Regions from separate parts of the Singulisphaera chitinilytica genome, predicted to be linked through region 3. Evidence: riboswitches for the same ligand, from Rfam matches in the RefSeq annotation. Region 3 holds a riboswitch; each other region holds the start of a gene.
What was found. A riboswitch is a leader RNA that binds a small molecule or an ion and turns the genes downstream of it on or off. The one in region 3 is predicted to bind cobalamin.
Positions count from the first base shown of each region.

Region 1: linked by a shared signal. The riboswitch ahead of ACOYYX_RS22535 (Ig-like domain-containing protein) and the one ahead of ACOYYX_RS20985 (DUF1559 domain-containing protein) in region 3 are both predicted to bind cobalamin.
Region 2: linked by a shared signal. The riboswitch ahead of ACOYYX_RS22565 (acyl-ACP desaturase) and the one ahead of ACOYYX_RS20985 (DUF1559 domain-containing protein) in region 3 are both predicted to bind cobalamin.
Region 4: linked by a shared signal. The riboswitch ahead of ACOYYX_RS00720 (ABC transporter substrate-binding protein) and the one ahead of ACOYYX_RS20985 (DUF1559 domain-containing protein) in region 3 are both predicted to bind cobalamin.

Region 1 is NZ_CP186274.1:5,659,221-5,666,339, reverse strand. It holds gene ACOYYX_RS22540 (non-ribosomal peptide synthetase) at 1-1,224, opposite strand, end outside; gene ACOYYX_RS22535 (Ig-like domain-containing protein) at 1,837-5,610, opposite strand; cobalamin riboswitch at 6,079-6,298, opposite strand; gene ACOYYX_RS22530 (glycosyltransferase family 9 protein) at 6,719-7,119, opposite strand, start outside.
Region 2 is NZ_CP186274.1:5,668,897-5,676,015, reverse strand. It holds gene dinB (DNA polymerase IV) at 1-354, shown strand, start outside; cobalamin riboswitch at 671-871, shown strand; gene ACOYYX_RS22565 (acyl-ACP desaturase) at 1,208-2,128, shown strand; cobalamin riboswitch at 2,165-2,362, shown strand; gene ACOYYX_RS22560 (ribonucleoside-diphosphate reductase subunit alpha) at 2,823-5,225, shown strand; gene ACOYYX_RS22555 (ribonucleotide-diphosphate reductase subunit beta) at 5,280-6,278, shown strand; gene ACOYYX_RS22550 (DUF1559 domain-containing protein) at 6,483-7,119, opposite strand, start outside.
Region 3 is NZ_CP186274.1:5,262,564-5,269,682, reverse strand. It holds gene cobT (nicotinate-nucleotide--dimethylbenzimidazole phosphoribosyltransferase) at 1-763, opposite strand, end outside; gene ACOYYX_RS20995 (hypothetical protein) at 760-900, opposite strand; gene ACOYYX_RS20990 (hypothetical protein) at 897-1,028, opposite strand; gene ACOYYX_RS20985 (DUF1559 domain-containing protein) at 1,128-2,150, opposite strand; cobalamin riboswitch at 2,263-2,465, opposite strand; gene ACOYYX_RS20980 (hypothetical protein) at 2,605-2,967, opposite strand; gene ACOYYX_RS20975 (hypothetical protein) at 3,425-4,105, shown strand; partial or broken gene ACOYYX_RS20970 (RNA polymerase sigma factor) at 4,060-4,389, shown strand; gene ACOYYX_RS20965 (RNA polymerase sigma factor) at 4,433-4,684, shown strand; gene ACOYYX_RS20960 (WD40 repeat domain-containing serine/threonine protein kinase) at 5,171-7,078, shown strand.
Region 4 is NZ_CP186274.1:196,919-204,037, forward strand. It holds gene ACOYYX_RS00705 (ArnT family glycosyltransferase) at 1-1,328, opposite strand, end outside; gene ACOYYX_RS00710 (DUF1559 domain-containing protein) at 1,548-2,792, opposite strand; gene ACOYYX_RS00715 (AP protein) at 2,976-4,112, opposite strand; cobalamin riboswitch at 4,309-4,512, shown strand; gene ACOYYX_RS00720 (ABC transporter substrate-binding protein) at 4,792-5,700, shown strand; gene ACOYYX_RS00725 (FecCD family ABC transporter permease) at 5,709-6,725, shown strand; gene ACOYYX_RS00730 (ABC transporter ATP-binding protein) at 6,722-7,119, shown strand, end outside.

The sequences.
Region 1 (7,119 bases), 400 kb from region 3:
CTCAATGACGCCCCCGGCGTGGCGTCGCGCGAGGTCTCCCGTCTTGTACAGGCGAGTACCTCGCCTCGACTTGAACGGGTTGGGGATGAACCGTTCGGCGGTCAGCTCGGGTCGATTCCAGTAGCCTCGGGCCAGGCCTGCGCCGCCGATGTAGAGTTCGCCCTCATCGCCGGGCGGGACCGGCTTGAGGTCGGGCCCGAGGATGTGGACCGTCGTGTTGGCGATCGGAAGCCCCAGCGGGATCGGGCCGTCGGAGGGTTCGACCCGCTCGACGGTCGACCAGACGGTCGTCTCCGTCGGGCCATACATGTTCCAGAGCGACTCGCAGCGGGGTAGCAGGCGGTCCGCCAGCTCGCGCGTCATGGCCTCCCCACCGCAGAGGATCTTGAGTGAGTCATTGCCCTGCCACCCCGACTCCAGCAGCATGAGCCAGGTCGCGGGGGTCGCCTGCATGACGGTGATTCCGGAAGCAGTCAGCCGCTCGGCCAGCTTGACCCCGTCTCGGGCGACCTCGCGGCCGACGATCTCACAAGAGGCACCGACCGTCAGCGGGAGGAGCAGTTCGAGGATCGCGATGTCGAATGACAAAGGGGTGACCGCAAGCATGATGTCCGACCGAGCGATCCCCGGCCGCCATCGCATCGACTTCAAGAGGTTGACCACGGCCCGGTGGGGGATGGCGACCCCCTTGGGCAGGCCGGTCGTTCCTGATGTGTAGATCACATAGGCCAACTCGGATGGCGCCGTCCTCGGCCAGGACGACATGTAAGGACATGAATCTATCGCTTCATGGTCGTCGACGAGGAAGACCTGGGCTCCGTGGGCGGGCAGGGAGGGCAGCAGTCGGCTTTCGGTCAACAGGACGCCAATCCCCGAGTCTCGGAACTCAAATTGGAGCCGGTTTGCGGGATCGGACGGATTCAGCGGGACATATGCGCCTCCCGCCTTCAAGATGCCCAGGATCCCGACGACCATCTCCGGCCCTCGCCCGAGGCAATGACCGACCAGGACACCCGGCCCGACCCCGCGATGGCGCAAGACTCGAGCAAGCTGATTGGCTCGACGGTCCAGCTCCAGGTAGGTCAAGGACTGGCCTTCGAAAGTCACCGCTATCGCGTTGGGCGTGAGCCGGACCTGGGCTTCGAAGAGTTCGTGGATGCACTCCGTCGCGAGGCCTGACTCGAACTCGGCGCGTCGATTTCCCACGGTCACGCTGGTATCCATACCAAAAGGGCTCCTGAGAACGGGTGTCTAGATCGGAAACATGCTGCTAACTATCGATTGGAATGAGCATTCCCGGGTTTTGAAGTCCTCCAGTTTCGTTGTTGCCACGTCCAGCACGCTGAGAGGGCCGTGGCATGTGAGATGTCGGAGGCGAGGGAAGCCGGGTCACGAGGGCCTCGGGTCGTAGGCCAGGCGTCAGAGTGGCGATCAATTTAATGATCGAAAAGTGGTCGTGTGCGAAAATGATGGAGGCATCGGCAATCCGAGGAGATTGGGATGACCGCGTGATGGCCGGCCTCGCGAATAATACAACGCAACGGCGCTCACAAGACGCGCGCGAATTTTCCCGGAATCCCGAAATTTAGAGCAGACGACGGCGCATGATCCGGGCCGGATCATGCGATCGCTTCGTGGTGGGCTTGTGGAGGGCCTTGCGAGGAAATGGGATGGCCTCATCACCGGCGTGATGGCATCGCTGACGCTGCGGATCGCGCCAACGATGTTCGGGGGACGAGGTCGCCTGGAAAGACGAAACGCCCGGCACGGGGCCGGGCGTTTCGTCGTGGGGCCCTGCGAGATGGAGTCGAGCCATCTGAAATGGCGATGCTCGACTCAGTCGATCAGGTCGCCGCGCCAGGCCTTCACGTTGATGTTCTGGCCATTGTTGATGGGTCGACCCTGAGGGTCGGTCACGGCCGAGACGTCGACCATCAACTGCTCGAGGCGGGGCAGGGTGGCTCCCTGACGGGCGACGAGGGTGACGGTGTTGTTCGACGAGTCGTAGATCGCCCTGCGGATCGGGACCTGCTGGTCGAAGGTGATGACGGGCGTCCTGCGAATCGTCTGCAGCCGGCCTCCCAGGACGGTGTAGGCCCCGAGGTTCTGGGCCGCCTGGCCGTTGAGGGCTCCATTGAACCGGACGACGAGGCCCAGGGTCCTCCGGAGCGGGTTGAGGGAGAGGACGACCGGCTCCACCTGCATTCCCACGACGGTGACGGACGAGGTGGGAGGCGGGGTGACGTTCAGCACGCTCGTCGCCCCGACGTCGTTGAGCGTGGCCGAGATGGTCGAGGTCCCGGTCGCGACGCCCGTCGCCAGGCCGGTCGCGGAGATGGTCGCGGCGGCCGTATTGCTCGAAGCCCAGTGGACCCGGCTCGCCAGGTTCTGCGTCGTGCCGTCGGAGTAGGTCCCGATGGCGACGAACTGCGAGCTCTGGTCGGTCGCGAGGCCGCCGCTCGGGTTGACAATCGTGAGGAGAACCAACTTCGCGGCCGTCACGGTCACCGACGCCGAGCCGCTCACGCCGTCGAGCCGGGCGGTGACGGCCGAGGTGCCGAGCGCCGTGCCCGCCACGAGGCCTCTTGAGTTGATCGCCGCAACCGTCAGATTGGCGGAGGCCCACGTCACCCGGCTCGTCAGGACCTTCGTCGAGTGGTCGGAGTACGTGCCGACGGCCGCGAACTGCGTCGCAGTCCCCTTGGCCAGGCTCGCCGTCGTGGGCGTCACCGCGATCGACACCAGCTTGGCCGCCGTGACGGTGAGCGTGGTGGATGTGCTGATGCCGTCGAGCGTGGCCGAGATGGAGGACGTGCCGACGGATGCTCCCGTGGCGAGCCCGCCGCTGTTGATCGTCGCGACGGCTTGCGTGGCGGAGGCCCAGGTGACGCTACCCGTCAGGTCCTTGGTGGACCTGTCGGAGTAGGTTCCGGTCGCGGTGAACTGGGCGGACAGGCCGTCGGCGATGCTCGGATTCGCCGGGGTGATCGCGATCGAAGCCAGGACCGGCGCGGTGACTGTGAGGTTCGTCGAGGCACTGACGCCATCGAGCGTGGCCGTGATCGAGGAGGAACCGACGGCGACGCCGGTCGCCAACCCGCCGCTTGTGATGGTGGCCACGGCCTGCGTCGCGGAGGCCCAATCGACGCTGCTCGTCAGGTCCTTGGTGGACTGGTCCGTGTAGGTGCCCGTGGCGGTGAACTGCGTCGTGATGCCGTCGGCGATGCTGGGATCGGTCGGCGTGATGGCGATCGAGACGAGGACCGGAGCGGTGACGTTGAGGGTGGTCGAGGCGCTGACGCCGTCGAGTGAAGCCGTGATCGACGACGTCCCGACAGCCAGGCCGGTAGCGAGTCCGCCGCTGTTGATCGTCGCGACGGCTTGCGTGGCCGACGCCCAGTCGACGGTGCTGGTGAGGTCCTTGGTGGACTGATCCGTATACGTTCCGGTCGCGGTGAACTGCGTCGTCAGTCCATCGGCCAGGCTGGGATTGGCGGGCGTGATCGCGATCGAGGTCAATTCCGGCGCGGTGACGGTCAAGGTCGTGGAGTTGCTGACGCCGCCGAGGGTGGCCGAGATGGAGGACGTCCCGACGCCGACGCCCGTGGCCAACCCGCTGGTGCTGATGGTGGCGACGGATCCCGTGGCGGAGGCCCAGGCGACGCTACCCGTCAGGTCCTTGGTGGACTTGTCGGTATAGGTGCCCGTGGCGATGAACTGGTTCTTAAGGCCGTCGGCGATGCTGGGGTTCGTCGGGGTGATGGCGATGGAGACCAACTCGGCCGCGGTGACCGTCAGCGTCGTGGAGCCCCTGATGCCGTCGAGCGAGGCGGTGATGGACGAGGTCCCGACCGCGACGCCCGTGGCGAGGCCGCCGGTCGTGATCGTGGCCGTGGAGTGAGTGGCGGAGGCCCAGGCGACGCTGCTCGTCAGGTCCTTGGTGGACTTATCGGTGTAGGTCCCGGTCGCCGTGAACTGCGAGGCCAGGCCCGCCGCGACGCTCGGGTTCGCCGGGGTGATCGCGATCGAGACGAGGACCGGAGCGGTGACGTTGAGGGTGGTCGAGGCGTTGACTCCGTCGAGCGAGGCGGTGATGGACGAGGTTCCGACCGCCAGACCCGTGGCGAGGCCGCTGCTGTTGATCGTCGCCACGGCCTGCGTCGCGGAGGCCCAGGCGACGCTGCTCGTCAGGTCCTTGGTGGACTTGTCGGTATAGGTGCCCGTGGCGGTGAACTGCGTCGTGAGTCCATCGGCGACGCTGGGGTTCGCCGGCGTGATCGCGATCGAAGTCAACACGGGCGCGGTGACGGTCAGGGTCGTGGACGCCCTGACGCCGTCGAGCGAGGCCGTGATCGACGAGGTGCCGACCCCAAGGCCGGTGGCCAGGCCCGCGTCGGTGATGGTGGCCACGGTCTGCGTGGCGGAGGCCCAGGTCACGCTACCGGTGAGGTCTTTCGTGGACTTATCGGTATAGGTGCCCGTGGCCGTGAACTGGTTGGTGAGGCCGTCGGCGATGCTCGGGTTCGCCGGGGTGATGGCGATGGAGGTCAACACCGGAGCGGTGACGTTGAGCTTGGTCGAGGCGTTGATGCCGTCGAGCGACGCGGTGATGGTGGAGGTCCCGACGGAGACGCCCGTGGCGAGGCCATCCCCGGCGATCGTGGCGACGGACTGCGTATCCGACGACCAGGTGACCAGGTCGGTCAGGTCCTTCGTCGAGCCATCAGCATACGTCCCGGTCGCCGTGAACTGCGTCGTGAGGCCGCTGGCGACGCTGGGATCGGCCGGGGTGATGGCGATCGAGGTCGGTGAGGGGACCGTCTCGGTGAGATCGTCGGCGGCGAAATAGGCCGGGGTGTTCATCCCGTAGGTCGGGTCGTTCTGCGACGACTCGAGGCCGAACTGCAGGCTCCCGGCGCCCGCGAGGGAGCTCAGGTCCACGGTCTGCCAGGTGTTGATGATGTAAGAGTTCGTCCCCTGGAAGTTGGCCAGGTAGAAGTCGACCTCGCCGACCTTGGTCCCCGTGCCATTGGCCCCCGTGAACCCTTCGATCGTCAGGAGGAAATAGTCACCTGCCCCGAACTTGGGTGTGAACAAATTCCCGTTCAGCATTGTGTAATAGGCGTAGGTGGTGTTCGTCACCTGGATGGAGTCGGGCGATGCGCCCGAGGGCAGGTTGACGTACGAGCTGGCGGGATGGAACGGATCCGCCGTGTCGCCGAAGGTGAAGCCGACGCCGTAGGTCGCCGAGCCGTCGGCCCCCGAGCCCGTGATCGCGCTGTACTGGTTCGTGTAGCCGGGGGTCGTGGTGTCGGTCATGGTGGAGATGGCCCACCCCGACCAGAGGTCCCCGAACTGAGTGCTGCTGAAGCTGTTGTTGAATCCGTTTCCTGCGTCGACGAACTCGCCGCTCGATCCGGCGTTATTGTTGAACGAGTTCGCGGGGACGCCCAGGCCTTCGAACGTCGCCACGACCGTCGACAGGAGCCGGCGGGCCTCGAGCGACTCGGGGCAGGCGGCATCCAGGCTCATGATCGCCGTCGTCCGGCGGCTCTTTCGTCGCGTCCGGGCGCCATCTCGCAGAGAGGTCAATCTTCGCAGCGTGTTCATCGCGGAATCCCTGGCTCGTCTCAGTTCAGGAGGTCGAACGTCTCAATGTCGTCATAAAAAGGGGCGAGCCATCTCGTGGTCGATCACCCCGCGGTACTTTGCGGCCCGACCGGTGTCATCTTCGATCGCCCAGCCGTGGCTTCGATTCGCCGTCCGGAACGCCGTGGGGTATGCCGTGGATCTCTGGTTAGAGAGACAGGGATATCCACTCGCGAATCCAGAGATGTCAAACCTGGCAAACATCGTGGGCGTCGACGATCTCGGCGCGCCCGCCCTGGATTCGCGGAGCAGGTCCAAGGCCGTGCTCTCATGACGGTCATTCGGCCTCGCGCCACGCGGATCGCCGATGCACGACTCGACGGAGCGATCCCGGCGACTGATCGCCGAGGCTCGAAGGCCGCGTATTCCCGACGGATTTTCCGGATCGTTGGTGAGTTTGGTAGCGACGTGCCCGTCCCTCGCGGAGCATCGTCCACAACGGTACTGGTAGGTCTTCTGACTCTCGAGCTGGGGGAACGAGCCTTCTCATCAAGCGGCCAAGCCGGCCGACTCGACAATGGCAAATGGAGGTGCGTCGCCCGTGATCACTCGATTACAGCGGCGGGGCCGTTCCGGATTCGCACCGGATTCCCTGTTTCCCGACCCCGGCAGGCTGCCGAGACCGGAGACCAATACCTGAACGCAAGTACGAAGCTAAACGATCGTTGAGACGACTGTCAATGGAGCGAACTTGCGAAATTGCAAAAGGTTTGCGGTCTGGGTGGGGTTTGTGGATGTAGTCTATTTTGACGAATTTTGCCGCTTCGTTCGCGAGGTTCAGGGGTTGCGGACATGCCGACTTCTATTCTTACCCTCGCGTCTCATTCGGCACCCGAGCTGGGGATCGTGCAAGGTGGGGATGGACTCGGCCTTGGCAAAGCAGGCGCGCCAAGGAACGGCCGAATCGTGCCTGGGGCTCCTCGGTACGTTGACGGGATGATTACAGACGCAAGGAATCCCGAAGCCCGGCGAACTTCCGAGAAAGAAAAGGCCCTGATCTCACGGCGAACCACGAGTCTCAGGGCCGGGGATGAAAATACGAGTGGTAATGGAGTGCAGCCAGTGGCTTTCAGGCGGTGGTGAGTACCGGCAGCCCGGTTTTCCGGGCCGGCTTCAGGCTTTGTCGCACGGCGCCCCAGACGCGTGCCGGGGTCAGCTCGTCCATGCACTCCATGTTGCTGCAGCACTTGAGCCGGCTCCCGGCGCACCAGATCCCGGTCTGGATGGCGGTCGCCCTTGGGCCGTAGGGGCCGGTCTTCTCGGGGCTCGTGCAGGTGTAGATCCCCACGACCTTCGCCCCGGCCGCCGCTGCGAGGTGGAGCGGCCCGGTGTCGTTCGAGAGGAAGACATCCGACTCGGCCGCGACGGCGGCGAGTTGGGGCAAGGTCGTCCGGCCGCAGAGGTCCAGGAACGGCCTCGGCCCGAGGCCGGCCCGCAAGGTCTCGATCAGCGGGCGATCCTCGGGGGCGC
Region 2 (7,119 bases), 410 kb from region 3:
TTCAACGTCGACCTCTTCTCGGCGGAGGAGGCCCTCGCCTCGCTCGAGCCGCTGATCGGGAAGGTCTGGTCCTACTGCGAGAACTCGGCGATCCGAGGGCGCACGGCGACGCTCAAGGCGAAGTTCGCCGACTTCCAGCAGATCACCCGCAGCCGGACCCTCGAGGCCCCGGTCGAGTCGCAGGCCATGCTCGAGGAGGTCGTGGCCGTGCTGCTCGAACCGCTCTTCCCCGTCAGCAAGGGCATCCGGCTGCTCGGCGTGACGCTGTCCTCGCTCGACTCCGATTCGGAGCCGCAGATCGCCCGGCAACTCCGATTGCCGCTTTCGATCGAGCTGAACGGCCCGAAGTTCTGACGCGGCCGGGCGGCTTCTGCATCTCGAATCGCGCTCACATCGTTCATAAACTCGGCGAGCCATTCCCCTTCGTTTCAGGGCATGCTTTGCCCCTTCGAAAAGTCGTTTGTTTGTCGGCTCGATGCCCCTTGGTCCAGAAGATGCAAGGGTTGGCTAGAAGGGATAACGTAACCGCTCGCCCCAGTAGACATGTTGAAATGAGCAGAAGATTGCTTGCGGCCTGCTGCTCGACCTTGTGGTTGAGGGCGGTCCTGAGGGCAGGGGGGCGAGCCCCGATGGCCAAGGTGTCTTGACGCTGCAACGTGCGAAGAGGTGTAATAACGGACACTCGACAGGTGCTCCCGATCCTCAACGGGGATGCGGGGGAGAATAGGGAAGACGGTGCGAATCCGTCGCGGGGCCGCCGCTGTGATCGGCGAGGCCCCCGGACCAGAAGCCACTGCCCTCGGGCGGGAAGGCGGTCCGGGTGCCGAGAAGAGCCGAGAGCCAGAAGACCTGCCCGTCGAGTGACGCCCATGATGCCCCGGACCCGGGCATGCGGCAGGTCGGTTCACCACCGCGCGAGCGGAAACCTCCTGCGTCTCAGGTCCATCAACTTTGCCCGGACCGCAGGAAGGTCAACCTTCCCATGCAAGCCCCTCGATGCCTATCAGATCGACCTCCCGACCCCGCACCCTCGCGGCCAGGGCGACTCCCGATCGCCCCAATCGGCAGGTCGATATTCACATAACCAAACCAGCCCCGCCGATTTCGAACGCCACCCCCCCCCTGATGGCCCGCAGGGTGGGTTGCTCGAGCATCTATCATGAAAATAATTGAAGATTTGCAAGAATTTGTCGCAAGTCAATTGTCGTTGCTCACGCCAGTTGAGCAGGCTTGGCAGCCAACCGATTATCTCCCCGACCTCGCCGGCGAGGACTGGATCGAGCAACTCCGCGCCTTTCGCGAGTCGGCCACGCGGCTCCCCGAGGAGCTGCTCGTCGTGCTCGTCGGCAACATGGTAACCGAGGAGGCGCTCCCGAATTACGCCATCACCCTCGAGCACATCGTCAACGACCCGTTCGAGACGGAGACCCCCTGGGCGAAATGGCTCAGGGGCTGGACGGCCGAGGAGAATCGCCACGGCGACCTGCTGAATGCCTACCTCCGCCTGACCGGGCGGGTGGACATGAGGGCGGTCGAGACGACGGTGCATCACCTCATCAAGAATGGATTCACCACCGGCTGCGATGGCAACAATTACGGGGGATTGCTCTACGCCGCCTTCCAGGAACGCGCGACCCGCATGACGCATGGGAAGCTCGGCAAGCTCGCGCAGGAGCACGGGGAAGAGAACCTGGCGCGGATCTGCCGGAAGATCGCCGCCGACGAGACCCGCCACGAGGTCTTCTACACCAAGGTCATCGCCGAGTTGTTCGAACGCGACCCGGACGAGATGATCCTGACCTACCGCACGATGCTGAAACGCCTCATCTCCATGCCCGGCAGCCGGATGTCGGACGGCCGCGACCACAATCTCTTCGACCACTACGCGGCCATAACGCAACGCACGGGCGTTTATACGACCTTCGACTACGCCTCGATCATCGGCCATCTGAACGCAGCCTGGGGGCTTGAAGGGCGATCCTTCTCGGGCAAGGCGGCGAAGGCGCAGGACTACGTCTGCCGACAGCCGGAACGCTACGAGAGCCTCGCCGCCGAGATCGCCGAACGAATGCCCGAGGTTGCTCCTGAACAATTTTCCTGGTTATACGGACTGGCCGCCAAATCTTGACGAGGAGTTTCTCGCGGGCCCCGGTTTTCCAAGGTATGGTTCACAAGATCGACGGGTTCCGCTCGTTCATGCGGGCGGATGAAAAGGGAAGCCGGTGAGAATCCGGCGCAGGGCCGCTGCTGTAATCGGCGAGAGGCTCGGGCTTGAATTGCCACTGCGGGACCATCCGCGGGAAGGCCGCCCGACCTCGTTCCAGCCGTAAGCCAGAAGACCTGCCCGTCGAGTGGCGCCATTCGTGCTCCGGACCCGGGCACAGCGCAGGCATGGCAAGATCCGCGTGTGCGGAGGCCTCCTGCACGACCGGGACCGGCATACACTGCCCGGACCGGCAGGAAGGTTCATTGCCGTGCTTCGATTATCGGATTGCAACGACTCTGCCGGTCGCACCATCCCTTCCGGCGGCCTGCATCGTCTCGCCGTCGCCCCGCCACGTCCCCTGATCAATCCCGCCCGTCCTCCGAGAGAGTCGACCGCCTTCGAGGTTGAGCTCGGTCTGCCTCCGCGGTGATCGTTTCCGTCGGATCCGAGGCCATGCCACCTCTCCGCGCCTTGCGGAACCGGCCAGGGCAGCCATCGGTTCCGGTCGATCGTCGTGAGGCATGTCCTCCTTGCCGGGACGGACGGCGATCGAGCCCTCCGGCATCAGTCATCACATCCTTCAATTTAAACATCATCATTACGTGGGGTGATTTTTATGGCTATTGACTTGTCGATTGCATCTCCCCTGGAGAACGGGACCCACGAGCGCAAGAAAGAGCCGGGACGAACCCCCAACACCACGGAAACCAGCATGCGGGTCCGCAAGCGCAACGGGAGCCTCGAGCCGGTCGATGTCAACAAGATCGTCCGAGCCGTGCAGCGCTCCGCCGGCGGCCTCTCGCATGTGGATATCATGCGGATTGCCGTGAAGACGATCGGCGGCCTCTTCGACGGGGCCACGACCCAGGAGCTCGACCAGCTCTCGATCCAGACCGCCGCGTCCTTGATTGCCGAGGAGCCCGAATACTCCCAGCTCGCCGCCAGGCTCCTCGGCTGCTTCATCGACAAGGAGGTGATGAATCAGGACATCTATTCATTCTCGCAGTCCATCGCCCTGGGCCAGCGGCTCGGCCTGGTCGCCGACGACACGGCGCAGCTCGTCGCCGCTTCGGCGAGGAAGTTGAACTCGGCCGCCGACGGCTCCTACGAGCGTTTCGAGTTCTTCGGGCTCCGCACCGTCTACGACCGCTACCTGCTCCGTCACCCGACCACGCGCAACGTGATCGAGACCCCTGCATACTTCTTCCTGCGGGTCGCCTGCGGACTCTCCACGACCGTTGGAGATGCGCTTGAGCTCTACCGGCTGTTGGCGGCGCACCGCTACATGCCCTCGTCACCGACGCTCTTCAACTCGGGCACGCTCCGGCCGCAGATGTCGTCCTGCTACCTGCTCGATTCCCCGGCCGATGACCTCGAGGGGATCTACGGCCGCTACGCCGACGTCGCCCGGCTCTCGAAGTATGCGGGCGGGATCGGCCTCGCCTACCACCGGATCCGCTCGCGTGGCTCGCACATCAAGGGCACGAACGGCCACAGCAACGGCATCGTGCCATGGCTCAAGACGCTCGACTCGTCCGTCGCCGCGGTCAATCAAGGTGGCAGGAGGAAGGGGGCCTGCGCCGTCTACCTCGAGACCTGGCACGCGGACGTCGAGGAGTTCCTCGAGCTGAAGGACAACACCGGCGACGAGGCCCGCCGTACGTATAATCTCAATCTCGCAAACTGGATCCCCGATCTGTTCATGCGTCGCGTCGAGGCGGGCGAGCGATGGTCCCTCTTCGACCCCAAGGTCACGCCGCACCTCACCGACCTCCACGGCGAGGAATTCAACGTCGCCTATACCCAGGCCGAGGCCGATGGCCTCGCGGTCAAGCAGGTCGCGGCGCGAGACCTCTACGCTCGCATGATGAAGACGCTGGCCGAGACCGGCAACGGCTGGATGAACTTCAAGGACGCCTGCAACCGCAAGTCGAACCAGACCCTCCGCCCGCAGAACGTCCTGCACTCGTCGAACCTCTGCACCGAGATCGTCGAGGTGACCTCCCCGGGCGAGACGGCCGTCTGCAACCTCGGCTCGATCCACCTCGGACGGCACGTCACCGAGGAGGGCTTCGACTTCGAGGCGCTGGGGGAGACGGCCCGCACTGCCGTCCGCTACCTCGACGCCGTGGTCGATATCAACTTCTACCCCACGCCCGAGTCGGCCGCGTCGAACCAGCGTTGGCGCCCCGTGGGCCTGGGCCTCATGGGCCTCCAGGACGTCTTCTTCCAACTCCGGCTTCCATTCGACAGCGTCGAGGCGAAGGAACTCTCCCTCCGCATCCAGGAAGAAATCTATTATCAGGCGTTGAGCATCTCGTGCGACCTGGCGAGCGTCCACGGCCCGCACCCTGCCTTCGCCGACACCCGCGCCGCCGAGGGGCAACTCCAGTTCGACCTCTGGGGGATCACCCCGAAGGATCCGGCGCGCTGGGAGGGACTCCGCGAGCGGATCAAGCAGTTCGGCCTGAGGAACTCGCTCGTCGTGGCGATTGCCCCCACCGCGACCATCGCCTCGATCGTGGGGGCCTATGAGTGCATCGAGCCGCAGATCTCGAACCTCTTCAAGCGCGAGACCCTCTCGGGCGAGTTCATGCAGGTGAACCGCTACCTCGTCCGCGAGCTGAAGCGCATCGGGCTCTGGACCGAGGAGATCCGCAACCGGATCAAGATCGCCGAAGGCTCGATCCAGGGGATCTCCGAGATCCCCGCCGAACTGAAGCAGCTCTTCCGGACCGTCTGGGAGATCCCGATGCGTTCGCTGATCGACATGGCCGCCGAGCGGGCCCCATTCATCGACCAGAGCCAATCGCTCAACCTCTTCATCGAGAGCCCGAGCATCGGCAAGCTCTCGTCTATGTACATGTACGCCTGGAAGAAGGGCCTCAAGACGACCTACTACCTGCGCTCGCGCCCGGCGACCGGGATCGCCAAGACGACCACAGGCAAGGTCGTCGAGGCCGCGAAGAATATCGCCTGCTCGCTCGAGAACCCCGAGACCTGCGAGTCTTGCCAGTAAGTCTCGCCGCTCTCAAATGGATCCCGTCTCTTTGAACCCGAAAGGACTCTCGCGATGCTTCTCGACCCAGGGATGGACCTGACGCTCCGGCCGATGCGTTACCCAGTCTTCTTCGAGATGTACAAGTCGGCGATCAAGAATACGTGGACCGTGGAGGAGGTCGACTTCTCCACGGACCTCACCGACCTCGACCGCCGCGTGACGCCCGCCGAGCGTCACCTGATCCAGCGACTCGTGGCCTTTTTCGCCACGGGCGACTCGATCGTCGGCAATAATCTCGTGCTGAACCTCTACCAGCACATCAACTCGCCCGAGGCGAGGATGTACCTCTCGCGCCAACTCTACGAAGAGGCGGTGCACGTCCAGTTCTACCTCACGCTGCTCGACAACTACCTGCCGGACATGGCCGAGCGCGAGCAGGCCTTCGCGGCCATCAACAACATCCCCTCGATCAAGACCAAGGCGGACTTCTGCTTCCGCTGGATGGATTCGATCGAGAAGCTCGACCGCTTGGAGACCGCCGCGCACCGCAGGCAGTTCCTCCTGAACCTGATCTGCTTCGCCGCCTGCATCGAGGGGCTCTTCTTCTTCGGGGCATTCGCCTATGTGTATTTCCTGAGGTCGAAGGGGCTGCTCCACGGACTGGCGACGGGGACCAACTGGGTCTTCCGCGACGAGAGCGCCCACATCGCCTTCGCCTTCAACGTGATCTCGACCGCCCGCCGCGAGGAGCCCGAGCTTTTCGACGAGCAACTCGAGAATGACGTGATCGCCATGATCCGCGAGGCCGTCGACTGCGAGACAGCTTTCGCCCAGGACGTGCTCTCGCTCGGCGTGGTGGGCATGAGCCCCCAGGATCTGCGGAAGTACCTCGAGTACGTGGCCGACCGCCGGCTCGAGTCCCTCGACATCGCGCCCGTCTTCGGCTCCCGCAACCCGTTCGCGTTCATGGAGCTCCAGGACGTCCAGGAGCTCGCGAACTTCTTCGAACGCCGCGTCTCGGCCTACCAGGTCGGCGTCACTGGCGACGTCGTCTTCGGGGAAGAATTCTGATCGGAGTCGATGCTCATTCATTTCGAGCAAGACGAGGCCCATGCCGACCGGTAATTCCGGCCAGCATGGGCTTTCTTTCTCGGAGAAGTGACCGGCGTGTCGATCGAGGTTAATATTTCGATTTCGATTTATCAATCTCTTGTATGATGGTGCGTTCAAGCTGTTTGGGGAGTCAGACCCAGAAGCAGGCTTGTATGGGAAGGATCAGAGCTGATCGGCGCCGACGATCTCTCCGCCGCGCTGGGAGAGGACCGCGGCCAGGACCTTCGGGTTGATGCTCTCCTTCAGGAACCGGGCCGAGCCATCGGCGAAGGCGAAGTAGGCCCCGCCCGAGTGATAGCTGGCGAATTCCTGGGTGAAGTCGCAGCCGATCTTGCCCAGCAAGGGCGAGGTCTTGGTCACCTGGCAGGAGGCCCAGATCGTCCCGGGCACGGTGCCGTTGCGGGCGCTGATGGGGGCGCTCTGGTCGAGGAAGTTCTTGTGGCCGATCCAGTAGCCGAACATGGCCTCGTGGGCCTCGCCCACGACGACGGTGTACGTCGTCCCGTCGGTCATGGAGGTGACGGAGCTATTCGGCAGGGAAGACGTGAGCATGACTCCTCGAGGTCGGTTCGACGCGTCCCCCTGGTCGGCGTAGTTGTTCTGGCAGTTCATCTCGGGGTAGCACCGCAGGGCACGCTCCCCGAAGTTGCCCGAGTAGTCATTGCGCCCGAACTGCAGGGGCGAACTCGGGGCATCGCCGTTGGGCCGAGTGGGCGACTGATAGGCGTTGGTCGGGCAGAGGAAGACGGAAAGCGAGATGGCCCCGGCGGTCGTGTTCGCGGGCTCGATGTACCAGAGG
Region 3 (7,119 bases):
GCCGGGACTCGGCGAAGAATCCGGCCATCGCTGCGATCTCGAAGCCGGCGACCTCGGCGATCGCCCCGGCCGGATCATCGTCGAGCCTCCGTCGAGCCCGCGCGGTCGCCGACTCGACGACCCGACGCTTCCGTTCGAGAGTCGTGTCATCGGCCCCCGCGCCTCGCCCGACGGCCTTATCGATCGGGACGTCGGCGAGCAGGCATGCCAGGCAGGAGCCCGACGTCGTATTGCCGATGCCCATCTCCCCCGCGGCCACGACCCGCATGCCGGCGTCGCGAGCACGCCGCGCCTGGTCGGCGCCGATCGCCAGAGCTTCATGGAACTCGTCGGGGCTCATGGCGGGCCCCTCGGCCAGGTTGCGGGTCCCGGGGCCGACCCGCCGCACTTCATAGCCCGGATGCGGTGCCATCGGATCGGAACAGGAACCGACGTCGACGAGCACCAACTCGGCGCGGCAAGATTCGGCGAGGACCGTGCTGGCTGCCCCTCCGCGAGAGATCGCTCGAATCATGATCTCGGTGACCGAGGAGGGCCAGGCGGACACCCCCTCGGCGACGACCCCGTGGTCGGCCGCGAAGATGACGACGCGCCTCGGGCTCGTCTTCGGCTCGAGGGTCCCCTGGATCGTGCAGAGGCGCGCGGCCAGGCCCTCGAGCAGCCCGAGGCTCCCCGCCGGCTTGGCCAGGCGATCGAGGCGGTGCAGGGCCGCCTCCGTGATAGCCTCGTCTCGCCCGGGGGACTTGGGGATTGTTGGGTTCACGACGAGGATCGCTCCCCGGCATCGGCACCGATCCAGCGGGTGCATCCCCACCAGCCGATGATGGAGCCGGTCAGGAACAGGGCGGCGGCGATCCCGACGTGGTGGGATTCGAGGTGGTGTGCGAAGAGGATCATCATAGCGCCTTCCTCCTGCGCAGGCCCGCGCCGGCGAGCTTGGCCACCACGCCGAAGACGACTCCCGAGAGCAGGGAGACCGTGCCGAGGAAGATCATGTCATCCGAATGCAAGTCGTGCAGCCACTCCATGCGGTGGGGCTCCTCAAGGATTAAGGTTGCGTGAGAAAAGGTACGGATTCAGGCGTCGGGGCGGGGATACATAAAGAAAGTCCTCCTTTCGTCGCCCGCTCAGTAAGCATCCGACGAGACGACCTCCCCGCCCTGGCGCGTCACCATCGCCGCGACGATGCCGATCGGCGTCCGGTCTTTGAGGAAGCGTGCCGACCCATCAGCCATCAATACGTTTGATCCGGTGCTATGAAAGCTATAGATTTCATTATCATTCGAGCAATTCACCCCGCATGGGCCCGGCGACACCGAGCCGTCGTAGGTGGCCCCGTCGATCACGACCCCCTTGAGGTCGCTGGCCCAGACGCCCCCGGTGACGTGATTGCGAGGCGAGTTGGAGACCGGGGTGCCCGGGACCATGCCGCGACCACGCCAGAACTGGGGCCGATTGGACACTTCGATCACCAGCAGCGTGTTCGAGAGCCCGTCGGTGACCTGTGCAATCGGGCAGCCGTCGTCGATGCGATCCCTGGCCGTGTCCGAGCCCAGGTTGATAATGCCCGAACTGCTCCCCATCCCGAGCATCTTCTGCAAGGCCGCGGAGATCCCATAGGCGCTCCCGTAGTCCCAGGTCGCCCCGCGGTAGATCTGACGCGGAGCACTCGTGCTGCCGTAGAGCGTGAATTCGAAGCCCTCGCGACCGGACTGGGCCGAGGGGCAGGCGAAGATGCCGACCGAGGCCGTCGCGGTCGTCGTGTTCGCCGCGTCGTACCAGTGGACCTGGAAGTTCATGCTGGTGAAGGTCGTCGATTGCTCCATATACGGCAGCAGATGGGCCGGCCAGCCGTGGCGGGGCGGCGAGGGGGGGGAGTCGTAGAAGAGGCCGGTGCTCTGGCTCGGGAAGCAGCTATGGACCTGCTCGAAGCCGTGCAAGCCGAGGCCGATTTGCTTCAGATTATTGAGGCAGGATGCCCGGCGAGCCGCCTCGCGAGCCGCCTGGACCGCCGGCAAGAGCAGGGCGACGAGCACCCCGATGATGGCGATCACCACCAGCAACTCGATCAGCGAGAATGCCGGGCGCCGACGAGCATGTCGTCGAGCCGATGGGAATCCGACGGAGTGAATAGACTGAGACGAAGCCATGAGCAGACCTTCCTGCCGGCTAGGGCAAGGGTCGATGCTCCGGTGCTCCGTAGAAGGCCCTGTGCAGGCGGTCTGCGAGGGGACCCGCTCGGATGCCCGCGGCCGGAGCATCGCAGCAGAATCTCGACGGGCAGGTCTTCTGGCTCTCGGCTCGTAGCGGCCTTCGGACAACCTTCCCGCCTCGCGGCAGTGGTCGTAGCGTCCGAAGCCTGACCGATTACAGCGGCGGCCCCGCGCCGGATTTGCACCGGCTTCCCTATTCTCCCCCTCGCCCGAGTCGGTCGGGCAGGGGGCACCTGTCGAGGGAGATCATTAGAACCACGGGCCGCCCGGCGGTCAAGGATCGTGCCGGCCCAGCGCGTGATGGCTCTGGACAATGAGCCGAGACGTCACGATGCGAAGCGACCTCCGCGAAGGCTAGAAAATCTTGGGAGTGTAGCCTGACGCGGTGATCTCAGGACCGGAAAGCCTGGAGATCCCCATTCGAGGCCACCTTCGGTTTGCCGTGCGGACGATGGGCGAGATCGAGAGGCTCCTGACTTCGCCGGCCGCTCTTCTCCCCGTCCGCCAGGTAGAACTCGGAGAACTGGCCGAAGGTGATGTCGTCGCCCATGACGACCGACGCTTCGGCCTTGCGCAGCTCGGCGTCGAGCCGCGCCTGGGCGACGCGGTGGTCGCGCGTCGGATGACGCAGGTCTTCGAACCTCGTCAGCGGGCGGTAGGTGCGCCCGGCCTTGGTCCGCCGCACCTCCCCGAGCGCGGCGGTCACCCAGCAGCCGTATTTCTCGCTGTAGAACGCCTTGGCGGGTCGTCCCATGTCGCGGTCTCTCTCATGCGGTTCGCGAACTGTTGTCCCGCAGTTTCAGTGCTTTTGCACTCCTACTTGCACTGTGACAGCCGTTCACTAGCCGATGCAACCGCGCATAGAAATCCCCTCGGAGAACAAAATCCCCCAAGGGGTTACATCGAAATGGGCGGCGCTGGATTCGAACCAGCGACTTCCACCGTGTGAGGATGGATAAAATCTCGGCCGAGAAGCCCACGAACCTTCGATCGAGAGAGAACTTACAACATTCGACTCATCATCGCAAGAGGACGCGTAGCCTCTCATGTTTTCGCAAGGATTCTCGGTAAGACGAAAGTCCAAGGCCAGCGCAAAACGGTATGTACCGTTTTGCGATACCAGTCATCTATGACGACGCGGTGAGGATCACATGAATCGTGATCGGTAGGTTTAAGCTCGCCGCACGGTCAGCATCGACGGTCGGGCCGCGATGCATCAGGTGTGGCTGGCCCTGTTCCCGATGGCCATGATGCTCCGCTGTTTCCCGCACGACTGGCCGGGCATCCGCAGCCGGGTCAAGCTCAGCGGGTCATTCCGAGAGCGATCGACGCGGGTCTGGGAGTCGTATCGGGCCCCGTCCCGCGGGTGCTTCGCGCAGCGCCTGCGGCGGCTCCGCGAGTGGTCCCGTCACCGCGAGATGTCGGCATGGCTGCTCAAGCGAGTCGAGGCGCCGTGCGGCCGCTCGCGGGAGTATGCCGCGGCGTACTCGCACCCGGGCGGCCACCGGACGAGCAACATGCTGGACCGGCCGTTGCGCGGGATGAACCGCGACTTCGACCGCGGCCAGTACCTGCACGGCTCGGCCGCGGCCTGCCGGCTCCACTGCCGGGCCTGGGCGTGGCTGGCGAACTACGTCCCCTGGCACCCAGCGGTGGCGCGGGCTAAGGAGGGATGGCGCTACTCCGTTGAGCGGCTCAACCGCCATCGTCTCCAAGACGGCTGGCTTCAGAACCTGCTCGTCTCCGCCTCACTCGGCGGCCACGACTCGTCCCCAAAATCCATGACGGTCAGAAAAGTCATTCAGATCCCCGGCCGGGTTGTGTGTATCCGGGCAGGAGGGATCGGATGGACGAGATGCCGAGCACGCGGGCCAGTCTGCTGGTCCGCCTGAGAGACCCGCGCGACGAGCAGGCCTGGGGCGAATTCGAGCAGATCTACGCGCCGCTGGTCCATCGGCTTGCGCGTCGGAAGGGCCTCCAGGACGCCGACGCCGATGACCTGGTCCAGGAGGTCTTCCGCACCGTGGCAAGCGCGATCGACCGGTGGGATCCCGACCCGTCGCGCGGTCCGTTCCGGGGCTGGCTTTTCAGGATCGCACGCAACCTGATGATCAACCTGATGACGCGACAGCAGCCGCTGGCGCGAGGCTCCGGCGACACCGGGCTCCGGATCCTCCTCGAATCCCACCCGGATCCCTCCGAGGGTGACTCGGCCGCCTTTGACGACGAGTACCGGAGCCAAGTGCTCGCCTGGGCGGTCGAGCAAGGTGCGCGGCGAATTCACCGCGATGGCCTGGCAGGTCTTCTGGAACGCCGGGGTCGAGGGCAAGTCCGCGGGGGAGGTCGCCCGGGAGCTGAACGTGACGGTCGGGACCGTCTACCAATACAAGAGTCGCATCATGGCCCGGCTCCGTCAGAAGATCGGTCAAGTCGAGGGCGAGCGATGGACCACGAGCGGAAACCTTCGATGAACTTACGACCCGACCGATGCGACCCGGAGCGGCTTGCACTCCTGCTCGAGGGCCGCCTGTCGGGCTCCGACGAGCCGGGTCTGGTCGCGCACCTCGACGCCTGCCCGGCGTGCCAGCGTCGCCTGGACTTCCTGGCCGCCGAGGCTCCGTGGTGGGGGGCGTTGCGTCGCCTGGCCGATCCGGAGGGGATGTCGGCAACGGACCGGCCTGGTGGGCTGCGGGAAGGGGACGAGGGCTTACCCCAGGATGCGGCACGTCACGCCGGGATGACGGTGGGCGACTCGCTCGGCTTCCTCGCCCGATCGGATGACCCGAACTGCCTCGGTAGCCTCGGACACTTCCGGGTCGACGAGGTCATCGGCCGGGGAGGCATGGGCGTGGTGCTGCGGGCGTTCGACCCGGCCCTCGACCGGGTCGTGGCCATCAAGGTCCTAGCGCCCCAACTCGCCACCGGCGCCGCCTCCCGCCGCCGCGGCCGCCGCGGCCGTGATCCACGAGCACGTCACGGCGATCCACTCGGTCGCCGTCGACGCACGGAGCGGGCTTCCCTACCTGGTCATGCCTTGCATCGCCGGATGCTCGCTCCAGGAGCGGATCGACCGCGATGGCCCAATGGAGGCGAAAGATATCCTCAGGATTGGCATGCAGGCCGCGGCCGGGCTGGCGGCGGCCCACTCTCAAGGCCTGGTCCACCGCGACGTCAAGCCTTCCAACATCCTCCTCGAGGATGACATGGAGCGGGTCAAGCTCACCGACTTCGGCCTCGCACGCGCCGCGGATGACGCGAGCCTGACCCAGAGCGGCGTCGTGGCCGGCACGCCCCAATACATGTCGCCCGAGCAGGCGAGGGGCGAGGCGGTCGACGCGAGGTCCGACCTGTTCAGCCTGGGAAGTGTGCTCTATGCCATGGTTGCCAGTCGGCCACCGTTCCGGGCAGAAACCCCGCTCGCGGTGCTGCGACGCGTGAGGGATGAACATCCCACGCCGCTCCGCGAGATCGAGCCGGAGGTGCCGGGTTGGCTGGCCGCCGTCGTCGAGAAGCTCCACGCCAAGGAACCGGCCGAACATTACCAGTCCGCCGCCGAGGTTTCCGATTTGCTCGGGAGCCTCCTGGCCGACTTGCAGGGCGGCGTCCCAATCCGGCTCTCGTCTCCCTCGACCAGGGGGATCACCCGCCGCGGCCACGCGAGCCTCCTGGCGGCAACCCTCGCATGCTGCGCTCTCGCGGGCCTCGCGATCGCCTTGGCTGACGAATCGACGGCCGTGCGATGTCGGGTCGCAGGCGGCGATGTTCATGACTCCTACCCCGCCTCCGCACGGTCGCGAGAGCGGATCCGCGTTGGCTTGACGCAAGCCATGGCGACGGCCTTGCTGGCCCTGTTTGGATGGATCGTAATCGGATCCGGGGGTGAGGTCTCGGGACGCGGCGGCGAATCGCATGAGGCGAAGGGCCACAGGGCCCATCCCCTTCAGGAGTCGATCGCTTCTCTGGTTTTCGCACCCGACGGGAGGAGCCTCTTCCTGGCGTCTCGAACGAGCCAGGTGATGAAGTGGGGTCTCGAGTCGTCGCGAGTGAGCTTCTCGGCCGCCTGGAGCTGGTATCCCCGCGTGGCGATCTCGCCGGACGGCCGGACGCTGGCGGCGACCGGGTCGGGCTCGAGCATCGGCCTCTGGGACGCCGAGGACGGGGCGACGGTCGGCCGGCTCGAGATCGAAGGGGGGCGATTCCACCGCCTCGCGTTCTCCCCTGACGGCCGTACGCTGGCCCTGGCCGGCTCTGATGGCGGGCTCGCCCTCTGGGATGTCGGCAACGGCATGGTCCGGGCCCGAGAGCAGGCCGGGCAGTTCATCGGTGCCCTGGCCTATGCCCCCGACGGGCGGGGCGTCGCGACTGGAGGGCTCGATGGGACCGTCACCCTCCGGGATGCCGAGAGCCTGGAGAGGCTGCACTCCTTCCGGGCCCAGTCGACGCACGTCAATGCGTTGGCCTTCTCGCCCCGGGGCGGTCTGCTGGCGACGAGCGGCGACGGGTGCGAGACCGTCCGAGTCTGGGACGCGAATGCGGGGCGGTTGCTGGCCACACTACCGGGCCACGCCCGCGGAGTCCCGGCCCTGGCCTTCTCGCCCGACGGTTCGATCCTGGCCGCGGCGACGGGTGGCGGCATGGTCCACCTATGGGATTCGCGCAACTGGATTGCCATCTCCGTCCTTGAGGGGCCCAAGTCATGGCTCGGTGCGATCGCCTTCTCGCCCGACGGCCGATCCCTGGCGGCGGCCGGCGACGATCGCATGCTCAGAATCTGGGATTGCCAGCGACTAATCGACACGGAACGCAAAACGCCAGGGCTCGGCTCGCCCCCAGCGTACATTTCCGACTCGATCCCGGTGCGGTAGCCTGGCTTGCTCGATCTGGACCACTGGACAAATCTCGGTGC
Region 4 (7,119 bases), 4.7 Mb from region 3:
AGCAGGGCGTCGACGCCGATCCGCCACGAGGCCGGGCGATCGAGGTAATACAGCCGCACGGCCAGGTCATGCGGCACGGGGCCGAACGGCGTGGGATACGGCTTCCGGTCCCAGTCGTCGTAGAGCAAGGTCAGCGACTCGGTCTCGTGCAGGGCGTCCCCGGCGGTCTCATAGAAGGCCCACTCCTGGCCGCGATGGTCGAAGCGGGGGGCGATGAACCCGAAGCCGAGCCCGCAGCCCAGCGCCAGGGTGCCGAAGCCGAACCGGGCGAGCCGCTCGATCCTCGGCGCGGGCCAGCCTCTGGCGAGGAGCCTGGAGCCGATCCGGACCAGGCTCAGCGCCGCCCAGACCGACCACGGCGGTAGCGCATAGATCGCGTAATGCCCGTTCTTCACCGTCGCCAGCGACAGCAAGACGATCGGCCCGACCGCCCAGGCCCAGAGCAGGCGGTCGCCCCCCCGGGGTTGATCCAGCGCACGCTTCCAAGAACGCCAGGCCCCGATCAACGCCAGCGGCGTCCAGGGCAAGACCTGCCAGAGCAGGGCGGGGCCGTACTGCCACCAGGGGCCCCCCGCGAAGTGCTCCGGCCGCGCCGCGACCCTATCGGTGACGTGCAGACTCCAGAGGCTCAACGCGTTCGGATGCCGCAAAAGGACGAGCAGTGGCCAGGCCAGCGCAATCCCGGCCGACAGGAGCCAACCCCGGATGAATCGCAAGTCGCGGAGCCCTTCCCGGTCGCGGTCCCAGGCCAGGACGAGCGCGACGGCCGCGAGCACAAGCGCCGCCCCGAAGCCGATCCCCTTGGCGAGCGAGGTGAACCCGATTCCCGCGAAGAAGGCCCAGCGCCAGAGTTTCCGGCTCGCCTCGTCAACCTCGTCGCGCATGCGATCGAAGGCGAGGACCGTCCACGTAATCAGGCAGGCCAGGAGCATGTCGGCCTCGGCCAGCCGACCCCGGATCATGGTCCAGGTGGTCGTCGCCTGCACCAGGCCGGCGAGCAGCCCGACGGTGGATCCGAACCGATACGCGGCGAGGATCGCGACCCCCAGGGCGACCGCAACCCCCGCGAGGGCCGACGGAAATCGCGCCTGCCATTCCGCACTCGAGCCGGTGACCCGATCGGTGAGGGCGACGAGCCAGACGGCCAGCGGCGGCTTCTCGAGCCAGGGCCTGCCGCCCATCGTCGGCACCAGGACGTCGCCACTCGCCACCATCTCCCGCGCCGCCTGGGCCACGAACGCCTCGTGATACGTCAAGCGGCCCGCTCGACCGAGTCCAATCCCGAGCGTCAAGGCCGCCAGCCCCGCCACCATCGCCAAGCGCGCCATCCCCAAATGGGTTCCGGGCACGGTCGAATCCTCCCTGTAATCCCAGCTCATCCGCGGCCGCCTTGCCGTGGTCGACTCCTCGTCGGCGCGAATCCTAGTCCATCTCCCGAAAAAAGACGACGCGAACTCTCGCCGTCAGGGGCAGGTGGAGGACGACGCAGACTACCCAGATCCCCCGGAGGGCTCACACATTCACACGGATGCACCTAGGCCCCGCTCTCACTGAATCTCATCCCCGAGATTCGGGTTCTGGGCATGGCGGAGGTGGGGGGGCAGGGCCGTGCCGGCGGGCGTGATGAGTTCGGCGTAGACCTTGCCGTCGATGGTGTTGCTGATGAATCGGGTCGCGCCGTCGCAGAAGACGAAGTTGCTCCCGCCGGGATGGCCGCTGTTGGCGAACGGGAAGGAGCCCTCGCCGAGCGGCCCGCGACTGCCGGCACGCTTGCGGGCTTCCAGGCCATCCGCCCGCGACCAGCCGGCGCCGGTCTCCCCCCGTGCGGTCGGTTTAAGTTGTCCGCCGAGGCAGTCGGTGGCGGAGTTCGGCGTGCGGCAGACGTCGTCGGAGGCGAAGAACATGCAGAAGTTCGGCAGCGGGCACGCCCAGTTGGTGGCAATGCCCGCCGAGTCGGGCGTCCCCGGCGAGTACCCGACCCGCATGTTCTCGCCGATCAGGATCGTCGTCGAGGTCCCGTCGACGATATCCGTCGGCCTCGTCTTGATATCCCAGGGCTGATCCCCCGTCTGCGTCCCCAGAAACATCACGCCGAGCTTCTTGCCGATCTCCTGGTTCTCCTGCCAGGTCCCCCCTGGGCCCGCCCAGCGAAGCACCTCGCCCGCCCCCGCCTTCTCGCGGGGACTGTTCCCCGACCAGGCCACCGGGTACGCCGGCCAGCGCGAGAAGCCGCCGTTGACGACGTAGCTGAGATTACCCTGACTACTCTCGCAAGTAGAGTCATCGGGACAACGCAGTATTCCTATCGCTGTCGAAGAAACATTGGCATTGGACAGTTCCTCTGTCATCTCCTCTTCAACGCAAACCACCTTTATTTTGTATGTGTTTTTATTTGAATAGTAGGTCTCATTATTCCAAGTATCATAAAGACATTGCACGTCCACATATGGCAAGATACTGACAACCCATGACCGGAAGAGAGTTTTCTCGATGGAAGCCCCTTTACCTTGCTTCTCGAGCATCATCGCTTGATAGATGTTCGACTTCGTGGGATCTCCCTGATGGACCAGCGGGTCATCATAGATCGTCCCGGCGTTGGGGAACCATTGCTTGGAATTGGAGAACCCCGTCAGCCCGAGGCCGATCTGCCTCATGTTGTTCTGGCATTGGGTCCGTCGCGCCGCCTCTCGTGCACCACCGCAAACCCCGGTGACCAGGGAGAACAAGACCGCGATGACGGCCACGGCGACGAGGAGATCCCTCAGCTTGATGCCACCATTCGAATGGCTCATCTCGACCCTCCTCCAACTGTGACTGTCGCGACCTTCGGCGCATTTCGGGGCGAACGCAGGAATCGAGGCCCCTACTTTTGACGACTGTCGTCGACCTTCGGTTCCATACTGTTCTTCGAAATGCAAAGGGCGGGCACCCGACAAAAACCGGAGGCCCGCCCTCGATTCATGCTCAGTGACCGATCAGCGGCTGCCGGGGCGGATGGCCTCGACCAGGGGCGGGGCGGACTTGGGGGCCTCGGCGCGGAAGTCCTCGCCGAGGAGGGCGGCGACGGTTCCGGCGACCTGGCTCTGGGTGATGAGGGCGGCGTCGGAACGCTCGCCGAGGGCGGGGGTATCGGGGCCGAGGACGGCGAGCCAGATCGCCTCGGAGCCATCGATCTTGGCGCCGTGGCTGCGCCAGCCTTGCGGCGGATCGCCGCGGCCGTGGTCTGTGGTGAAGATGACGGTGGTCGTGCCCTTGTATTTGGGGTTCGCCTGGAGCTCATCCCAGAGGATCTTGAGGTTCCCGTCGGCGTTGTGGGCGGCGTGCAGGTAGTGGTCGTAGTGGCCCTCGTGGGCGTGCTCGTCGGTGTCGCCCAGGCCGATGTACATGACCGACGGCGACTCATGCTTCAGGTGCTCGAGGGCCACCTGGAAGGTGAAGGCGTCGTTGCGGCAGCCTTCCCAGGTCTGCGGCGTCTGGGCCATCATGCGGTTGAGCACGAGTTCACCCTCCGAGAGGTTCTTGCGCTCGATGGGGACCCAGCCGGCGTTGATGTAGAGGCCGCTCCGCTCCCGGTTGAAGATGAACGGGTAGACATCCCACGACCCGATCACCGCGACTTTGCCCTTATAAGCGGGCAATTTGTTCAGCCACTCGAAGACGTTGACGTTGGGGTTGGGGACCTTGTTGTTGCTGTCGATGCGGTCGTCGGCGGAGCCGGTGAAGAGCTCGTTGTAGCCGGGGTAGGAGAAGTTCTTGCCGTTGGTGACGCGGGCCGGGCTCTTCTTGTCGTTGTTGCCGTAGATCTGCCCCTGGCGGGCGACGACCGTCCACAGGAAGGGCATGAGCGCCTCGCGGCGGGCCTCGGCGTTATCGCGCCAGAACTCGCGGCGGAGTTCGTCGACCCGGGCCACGCCGCCGTCCTTCTTGTTCAGCAGGGACTCTTCGGCCCCGCGGAAGACCTCCTGCCAGCGCAGGCCGTCGGCCGTGACGACCACGACATTCCTGGTGGCCAGGGCCGGCGCCTTCGGCTCGTCACCGCGAGCAAGCGGAGAATTCGTGTGGGAACCGGCCAGCAAAAGCAGGAGGAAGCAAGCTCGACGCAGCAACGTCATGACAACCTTTCTGTTCAACGCGGAGGGTTCTCGAGGGGGAAGGGCACGTCGTCGCGGATCGTCCTTGCGGGAGACCACGCGGTACGGCGTGTCGCGACGCCATCGTCGCTCATCGACAGGATTTCGGTGTGATTTTATGAGAAACGATTCGTGAATTTCGCGCCGAGACTTGACGGTCGGCCGGGCCTTTCGCTCTAATTTTGGCTTCCCGACGGGTGCTCCACGCCCACGATCCGGCGAGGGAGAGAATAGGGAAGACGGTGAGAATCCGTCGCGGGGCCGCCGCTGTCATCGGCGAGGCCCCCGGGCCGATTGTGCCACTGCCAGGTATGGCGGGAAGGCCGCCCGGGTGCCGTTACGAGCCGAAAGCCAGAAGACCTGCCCGTCGAGGTGCTGTTCCGATGCTTCGGCCGCAAGCATTTGGGCGCGCCGCTCGCGATTCGCCGGCGACGGGCCTGGTGCCCGAGGGCCAGAGCCCACCCTCACGCCCGACCCGGCACGAAAGTTCGCGTTCATGGCTCGCCGCCCCTCCAGTCGCCCCCGCATGCACTCCCCCGGCTCCGCCCTCGACGAGCCCCCGGCCAACCCCAGGCGCCATCGGCTCGCTGACGTTCTTACCACAGTCGGGAGCCGCAGGCCACCGAGCGTCGACCCTCGCGATCGGGAGCACGGGCAACCCATGAACCGACCAAACGCCTTACTCCGAGCGGCCTGGGCCCTCGCCGGCCTCGCGATCCTCGCGGCGTCGGGCTGCGGCGACGCGTCGAGATCGACCGCGAACCCCGACGCCAGGCCCGTCCGCATCGCGTCATTGACGCTGGCGACGGACGAGATGCTCACCGAGCTCGTGCCGACCGAGCGGGTCGTGAGCGTCACCGCGCTCGTCGACGACCCGACGATCTCGAACGTAGCGGGCCGCTATCCCGAGAAGATCGCGAGGCTCCGGGACATCCATGTCGAGCTGCTCCTCTCCCTGGGACCGGACCTGATCCTCGTCGCGCCTTATAATACGGCCGACTCCCTCCGCCTGCTGGAGAACTCGGGGCGCTCGACCTACCGCAACGAGGCCGTGAACAGCGTCGCCGAGATCGAGGAGGGCATCCTCAAGCTGGGCAAGCGACTGGGCGAGGCCGGGAAGGCCAAGGGCGTGGTCGAAGGGATGGAAGCGAGGCGACGAAAACTCGCCGAGCGCTTGCAAGGGGCAACGACCCGGCCCCGTGTCCTCTTCTGGTCGGCCGGATTCACTTCGGGGAAGAAGACGACCATCGACGACATCATCCGCGACGCCGGGGCCCTGAACGTGGCGGCCGAGATGGGGCTCGAGGGCTCGGTCGAGATCCCCCCCGAGCGCGTCGTCGCCGCCGACCCCGACATCGTGCTCCTCTCCCTCTGGAAGGACGACGAGCGGCAGGCGCAGGTGGCGAACCACCCGATCCTCCGGCAGCTCCGCGCGGTGAAAGAGAACCGCCTGGTGACGATCGAGGGGCGGTACATCACGAGCATCTCGCAGTTCGTGGTCGAAGGGGCCGAGCGGCTGGCGAAGGCCCTGCATCCCGACCGCTTCGCCGGCGACGGGGCCCCGCGATGAGGCGTGCGATGACCATCGCGGCCCTGCTCGGCCTCGCCTACGCGGTGCTCGCGCTGCTGGGGACGATCTGGGGCTCGGTGTCGATCCCCACGTCGCACGTCGCCCGGGTCCTGGCGTCAGCGATAGGGCTGGACCTCGGCGGCGGGAGCCCGGTCCCGGCCACGGAGCGGTTTCTCATCCTCCAGGTCCGGCTGCCGCAGGTCTTCCTGCTCGGCCTGGTCGGGGCGGCCCTGGCGACCTCAGGAGCGGCCTTGCAGGCGACGTTCGAGAACCCGCTAGCCGACCCCAGCATCCTCGGCGTCAGCGGCGGCGCGGCGCTCGGTGCGGTGCTGGCCATCCACAGCGGCATCGCCGAGACCGTCTTCCTGTCGCTGCCCCTGTGTGCCTTCTGCGGCGGGCTCGCCTCGTCGATGTTCGTCTACGCCATCACGTACTTCGAGGGCCACAGCACGGGCCCGACCCTGCTGCTGACGGGCGTGGCGGTGGGGAGCATGACGATCGCGGGGGTCTCGCTCGTGATGGTCATCACCGAGGTCCACCGCATCCAGGAGCTCCTCTTCTGGATGGTCGGGGGCGTGCGGAACCAGTCGTGGGAGCACGTCGGCCTTTGTGCCCTGCCGATCGCCCTGGGGATCGCCGGGCTCCTGAGCTTGCACCATCGGCTCGATGCGCTCCTGCTCGGCGAGGAGCAGGCGATGGCCGTGGGAGTGCCGGTCGCGGGGACGCGGCTCCTCGTCCTGCTCCTGACCGCCCTGGCCACCGGCGCGGCAACGGCCGTCAGCGGCTCGATCGGGTTCGTCGGCCTGATGGTCCCGCACCTGATCCGCAGGCTCACCGGCCCACGCACGCGCGACCTGCTCCCGGCCTGCGTGACGGGGGGCGCCGCGTTCCTGACCGCCTGCGACCTCTTCGCCAGGAGCGTCTCGGGGACATTCACGCTGCACCTGGGGATCATCACAGCCTTACTCGGCGGCCCCGCCTTCCTGATCGTCCTGCGCAAGTCGAAGGGAGGATCGCGGCCATGACCGTCTCTCCCGTCCTCCATGCCAGGAACGTCGGCTACCGCGCGGGGGGCCGCATGCTGCTCGACGACGTCAACCTGTCGCTGGCCCCGGGCTCGATGACCGTCCTAATCGGGCCCAACGGTGCGGGGAAAACAACCCTGATACGGATCCTGGCCGGGATCCTGCCGGCGTCGAGCGGCGAGGTCTACCTCGGCGAGCGGCGGCTCCGCGACCTCGGCCGGGCGGCGGTGGCCAGGCATTGCGCCTACCTGCCGCAGCAGTTCGGCACGAACTTCGAGATCCGGGTCGAGGACGTGGTGTACCTCGGGCGTTATCCCCACCTCGGCCCCTGGGGCAAGCTCTCGAGCCACGACCACGAGCGCGTGGCCTGGGCCCTGGACCGCGTGGGGATCTC